DNA from 2 places in the Modestobacter sp. I12A-02662 genome. Region 2 is predicted to be linked to the other one. Evidence: predicted binding sites of a transcription regulator. Region 2 holds the regulator's gene; the other holds the start of a gene.
The links. The regulator LexA, encoded in region 2, represses DNA repair genes until DNA is damaged. The targets are predictions, from matches to a motif close to TCGAACANNTGTTCGA.
Positions count from the first base shown of each region.

Region 1: HL189_RS05340 (DUF222 domain-containing protein) is a predicted target of LexA. The motif match lies at 1,184-1,199, and genes of this name have one in related genera.

Region 1 is NZ_JABGDE010000004.1:42,592-45,792, forward strand. It holds gene HL189_RS05340 (DUF222 domain-containing protein) at 1-1,164, opposite strand, end outside; gene HL189_RS05345 (DNA-3-methyladenine glycosylase) at 1,306-2,238, opposite strand; gene HL189_RS05350 (SDR family NAD(P)-dependent oxidoreductase) at 2,235-3,005, opposite strand; gene HL189_RS05355 (hypothetical protein) at 3,115-3,201, shown strand, end outside.
Region 2 is NZ_JABGDE010000010.1:148,364-151,564, reverse strand. It holds gene HL189_RS16180 (hypothetical protein) at 1-776, shown strand, start outside; gene lexA (transcriptional repressor LexA) at 804-1,613, opposite strand; gene HL189_RS16170 (LysM peptidoglycan-binding domain-containing protein) at 2,146-2,367, shown strand; gene nrdR (transcriptional regulator NrdR) at 2,731-3,201, shown strand, end outside.

The DNA of each region.
Region 1 (3,201 bases), on a different contig from region 2:
GCGCCATCGGTGGCCCGGTGGTGCGGTGTCGTCGCGTTCAACGCGGAAGCCGTGGTGGACCTTGGTGTGGTGCCGTTCGCACAGCAGCGCGGAGTTCTCCAGCGACGTACGGCCGCCGTTGATCCATTCGAGCCGGTGATGGACGTCGCACCAGTGGGTGGGGGCTCCGCAGCCAGCGAACACGCAGTGCTGGTCGCGCCGCTCGACGGCCCGGCGGATGTGCGGTGGAACGACCCGTTTGTCCCGGCCGACGTCCAGGGGCAGACCGTCGGCGTCGAGGACCATCCGTCGGATCGTGGCGTCACACGCCAACCAGCGGGCGCGGGCCGCGGACAGGGTGGCGCCGAACCCGGTCTCCGCCGCGCCGGGGTTCCGGCTGGGGTCTACCAGGTCTTCCACGCCGATGGTGAGCACGACGTGCGGCTTGACGGTGCGCAGGAACGGCAGATCCCCCTGCGCGAGGGCGTTGTCGCACAGCTGCACGAGGGCGTCGGCCTGCTGCTGCACCCGGGTACGCATATCGCCCTTCGGGCGGGAGGCCTGCACGATCGACTCCAGGGCGGCCTGCACCTTCTCCCCGCCGACGGCGTCGAGGTCGAACCGGCCGGTGATGCTGCCGTCGGCGTGCTTGGCGATGGTCAGCCGCCGCCCCTCGGTGGGGTCGGGCTCCGGGCCGTCGGGGTCCAGGGCGTCCAGATAGCGGTGCACCACCTCACCCAGCCGCTGGAACGGCTGCGTGGCCGCGACGGTCGCAAGCGCGGCGTCCACCTCGGCCAGGTCGACGTCCTGCGCGGCGGCCGCGGCGAGCGCCTCCTCCGACACGGCCGGGGCGATCACGGCGACCTGCTCGGCGGTCACCTGCCCGGCGGCGAACGCCTCCGCCACCGCCGGCAGGTGCTCCAGCGCCCGCCCCGACCGCACCAGCCGCCCGGCCGCGCCGGGCGAGAGCCGGCCGTGCCTGCGCAGCCATGCCTGCATGGTCTTCAGCCCGTCGCCCTCCGCCGCCCCCGTCGTCTCACACTTGCGCACCACCCGGGTGATGAAGGCACCGAGCTGGTTCCGGTTGCGCAGCGCCTCACCGAGCACCGCCAGCAGCGGCGGGCCGGACAGCCCTGACAGGTCCTCGCCCGCCAGCGCGTCCAGGGCGGACTGCAACTCACCCACGGAGCACCTCCCGACCGGTTCGAATGTGTGTTCGAATGTATCGGTCCAAGCGGTTTTCGCAGCATGAATCCCCAGGTCAAGCGCGGTATCCACAGATTGCGACGAGAGCTTGACAGGGTGACGGAAGCCGCGTGGGGACGGTCAGTGGCGGCGGTAGTCCGTGGGGGCCATCCGGGGGCCGCGCTTGGGCGGCATCGACCCGCCGACCTCGAGCAGCCGGACGACGCGCTGCCGGTGACCGCGGAAGGGCTCGAGCAGCTCGAGCATCCCGGCGTCGTCGGTCTTGCGCCCGGCCAGCGACCAGCCGACCAGGTTCTTCAGGTGGTAGTCGCCCACGCTGACCGAGTCCGGGCAGCCGACGGCGCGCTGGGCGACCTCCGCCGCCGTCCACACCCCGATGCCGGGCACCGACTGCAGCCGCCGCCGCAGGTCCGCGCAGTCGTCGTGCGCGGCGGCCTCCAGCCGGGAGGCCACCGACGCCACGGCGCGCAGCGCCCGGCGGCGGGCGCCGTCCAGCCCGCAGGCGTGCCACTGCCAGTCGGTGACCGCGAGCACCCGCTCGGGCGAGGGGACGACGCGCATCCCGGCCGGCGCCGGGCCTGGCGCCGGGTCGCCGGCCAGGCGCAGCAGCTCGCGGTAGGTCCGGTGCGCCTCGAGGCCGGTCACCTTCTGCTCCAGGACGGCGGGCACCAGCGCGTCCCACACCCGGCCGGTGCGCCCCAGCCGCAGCCAGGGCGTGCTGCGGTGCACCCGCGCGACGAGAGGGTGGGCCTCGGCGGGGAAGCCCGACGGGTCGTCCTCGGCGCCGAGCCACGCCGGCACGAGCGGGAGGACGGCGGCCGCGCCGGGCCCCCAGGCGTCGATGCGGATGCCGTCGGGCACCGTGCGCAGCCGGACCGTGGCCGGGCCGGCCGCGGTGGTCATCGTGCGCCAGACGCCGTCCTCGGCGTAGCGCAGCGTCGGGTCGCCGGTGCCCCGCCGGTCCCGGGAGAGCACGCGCCGCACGTCCAGCGGCCAGTCCGGCTGCCAGGTGACGGAGAGCGTGCCCTCGTGGGGCGGGGCCGCGAGGGTCACTTCGGGGCCATGCGCAGGGCACCGTCCATCCGGATGACCTCGCCGTTGAGGTAGCCGTGCTCGACGATGTCCAGCGCGAGCTGCGCGAAGTCCTCCGGCCGGCCCAGGCGCCGCGGGAACGGGATGTTGGCGGCCAGGCTGGTGCGGGCCTCCTCGGGCAGGTCGGCCAGCAGCGGCGTGTCGATCAGGCCGGGGGCGATCGTGCAGACCCGCACGCCCACCGCCGCGAGGTCGCGGGCGGCGGGCAGCGTCATGCCCACGATGCCGCCCTTGGAGGCGGCGTAGGCGATCTGCCCGATCTGCCCGTCGTAGGCGGCGACCGAGGCGGTGTTGACGACGACGCCGCGCTCGCCGTCCTCCCCCGGCTCGGTGCGCGCCATCGCCGCCGAGGCCAGCCGGAGCACGTTGAAGGAGCCGACCAGGTTGATCATCACCGTGCGGGTGAACGGCGCGAGCTCGTGCGGCGAGCCGTCCCGGGCCAGGGTGCGCTGCACCCAGGCGACGCCGGCGCAGTTGATCGCGATCCGCAGCGGGCGGTCCTTGCCGGTCGCCTCGTCGACGGCGGCCTGCACGGAGGCTTCGTCGGTGACGTCGGTGCGGACGAAGGTGGTCTGCCCGCCCAGCTCCTCGGCGAGCGCCCGCCCCTTGTCCTCCTGCAGGTCCAGGATCGTGACGGCGGCCCCGCGGGCCGCGAGTGCCCGGGTGGTCGCCTCCCCCAGCCCCGAAGCCCCGCCCGACACGACCGCTGCGACGTCGAAGTCCCTCATGCGTTGCAGGCTAGGCCCACGTCCCGGTCGGCCGACCGAGGCATGCCCGTCGGGTCAGCGGCCCGTTCCGGAACCGACGTAGGCTCGTCGGCCGACGGAGGGAGCGCGCATGTTCGAGAAGCTGACCGGCAACGTCCAGGGCCCGCTGGAGGTCCACGGCGCGGTGGAGATCGAGGGCACGTTGCACGGTGGTGCC
Region 2 (3,201 bases):
ACGTGCGCTCGGGTGCGGTCGACCCGTACGACCCCGAGGACCTGGCGCTGGGTGCGGACGGCACGCTCTGGGTGGCCGACACCGGTGACAACGCGCAGAACCGGGAGACGGTCGCGCTCATCAGCCTGCGCACCGACGGCTCGAGCACCCTGACCCGGCTGACCTACCCCGACGGGCCGCACGACGCCGAGGCGCTGCTCCTGGCCCCCGACGGCACGCCCTACCTGGTCACCAAGGAGGTCCTCGGTGCCAGCGGGGTCTACCGGCCGGACGGGCCGCTCACCGACGGGGCCACGCTGGGGATGACGAAGGTGCTGCAGCTCGGGCTGACCCTCACCGGGACCCCGGGCGGCCCGGTCGGCCGGGCGGGCCAGCTGATGGTGACCGGGGGAGCGGTGTCCGCGGACGGGCAGCGGGTCGCCCTGCGCACCTACACCGACGCCTACGTCTGGCCGTTGTCCGGCTCCGACGTCGCCGGCGCGCTCGCGGGGGAGCCCGTGCGCGTGGCACTGCCGGACTCGCCGCAGGGGGAGGCGATCGCCTTCGCCGCGAACAACCGGGACCTCCTCCTCGCGGGGGAGGGGCTGCCGTCCCCGGTGACCCTGGTCCCGGCCGGCGCGGATACTGCTCCGACGGCGGCCGGCCCCCGGTCGTCGGCCGCTCCCGTGGCGGGCCTGGTGCGCGACGTGTCGCCGTGGACGGCCGGCGTCATCGCCGCGGTGGTCGCGACCGTGCTCGTCTGGCTCGGGGGGAAGCTGCGCCGCCGCAGGGAGTGACCCGCGGCGGCGCGCTCCTCCTGGCGATCAGATGCGGCGCAGGACGCTGACCACGCGGCCGAGCACGGTCGCGTCGTCGCCGGGGATGGGCTCGTACGCCGCGTTGTGCGGCAGCAGCCAGACGTGGCCGTCGCGGCGCTTGTAGGTCTTGACCGTCGCCTCGCCGTCGATCATCGCGGCCACGATCTCGCCGTTCTCGGCGGTGGGCTGCTGGCGCACGACGACCCAGTCCCCGTCGCAGATCGCCGCGTCGACCATCGAGTCGCCGGCCACCTTGAGCATGAACAGGGTGCCCTCCCCGACCAGCTCGCGGGGCAGCGGGAAGACGTCCTCGACCGCCTGCTCGGCCAGCACCGGACCACCGGCGGCGATGCGCCCGACCAGGGGCACGTAGGTGGCGGCCGGCGGAGCCGCCTCGTCGCCGCCGGACGTGCCCGCCGCGGCGCCCGGTCCGTCGGCGCCCAGCGCGGCGGCGTTGTCGCCGGGGAGGCGGACGTCGAGCGCGCGCGGCCGGTTCGGGTCGCGGCGCAGCCAGCCCTTGCGCTGCAGCACCGACAGCTGGTGGGCGACCGAGGAGGCGGAGGACAGCCCCACCGCCTCACCGATCTCACGGACCGAGGGCGGGTAGCCGCGCCGCTCGATCGAGTCGCGGATGACCTCCAGGACGCGGCGCTGGCGCTGGGTGAGCCCGTCGCCGGCCTCGGCCCGGTCGGGGAACGCGCGGACGGCGCCGCCGGGCTCCGCGGACCCGGCCGCGGCACCGTTCGCCGGCCCGGCGGCCCGCTTGCGGCGTGCGGGACCGGCTCTGCCGTCCGTCGAGCGGTTGTCGACCGCCATGACCCCTCCTCGTCCGGCTGCGGCCCGCGCAGCTCCCCGGCGACGGCCCGGCCGCTCGGTGCGCGGGCGGGCTGCGTCGTCTCGATCGCACCCGAACGGTAGCGCCATCGGCGGTCGTGTTCAAACACGTGTTCGAAGGAGCGCCGTGTCGGCGCGTTCCCGTCGGTGCCGTGCGGTAGACATCCGCCAGCGTTCGATTCGAACACCCGTTCGATCACGCTCGCCCCGACCGAGGAGTTGGCTAATGGTCACCGTGCAGCGCAGTGTCGTCCCGCCGTCGCCCGTGCAGGCGTACGCCAGGCAGCCCTCCGCCGGTGCGCCGGGGCCCGGGCGCCGCGCCGTGCGTCCCGCCGGTCGCGCCGTGCGTCCCGCCGGTGCGGCCGGAGGGCGGGGCGTCCGCTGCGGAGGCTGTGCCGCCGGTCGTCCGGCACCGCGTGGCGCCGGCCCTGAGTCGTGGGACCGCCCGCCCCTGCGGCTGACCCGGCGCGGGCGGCGGGTCGTCGCGGGGCTCTCCATCGCGATCGGGCTGGCCGTGGCCGTGGCGACGGCGACGGTCGTCGCCGCCGAGCCGGGTCCCGCGCTGCGGCTGGCCGGCGGGCACACGGTGGTCGTGGAACCCGGGGACACCCTCTGGGCCATCGCCGTGGTCGTGGAGCCGGAGCAGGACCCGCGGGCGGTGGTCGACGCGATCCGTGACCTCAACGGGCTCGGCGGGGTCGCGCTCGAGCCGGGGCAGGTCCTGCACCTCCCCTGAGCGTGGCCCCGGCCGGCCTCGGCAGGGCCGGGTGGAGCGGTGGACGGCATGGAGCGGTGGACGGCGCCTGCCGCGCCGTGTGCGGCGGTTGGGACGGGCGTCGCCCGATGGGTCCGATGGGACGGCTGCGCGACACGCCTCGTCCGAGCTTGCGTACCCGTGGGGCCGGGCATACGGTTCCAACACAACATGTTGTGGTTACACGGACGAAGTTCGTCCACAACCGCTCCACACGTTCTCCCCGCGGCGTCCACCGGATGTCCCCGGGTGGGTCCACAGGACGGGTCCACCGGCCCGTTCGCAGACAGTGCCAGAAGCTCGCCCGCCAGCCGGCGTGACACCCGCGAGAGGAGATGAGTCGACGTGCGTTGCCCCTTCTGCCACAACCCGGACAGTCGTGTCGTCGACTCCCGGGAGACCGACGAGGGCGTCACCACCCGCCGCCGCCGGTCCTGCCCCGGCTGTGGCCGGCGGTTCACCACCGTCGAGGAGGCGGTGCTGGCCGTCGTGAAGCGCAGCGGCGTGACCGAGCCGTTCAACCGCACCAAGGTGATGGCCGGGGTGCGCCGGGCCTGTCAGGGGCGACCGGTCGGCGAGGACCAGCTGCAGCTGCTGGCGCAGCAGGTGGAGGACGCCGTCCGCGCCACCGGCGCGGCCGAGGTGCCCAGCCACGAGGTGGGGCTGGCCATCCTGCGCCCGCTGCGCGAGCTGGACCAGGTCGCCTACCTCCGCTTCGCCAGCGTCTACCACGCCTTCGACTCCCTCGAGGACTTCGAGAAGGAGATCACCGAGCTGCGCGCCCGGCACCTGCCGGGCGGCACTCCACCGCTGCCC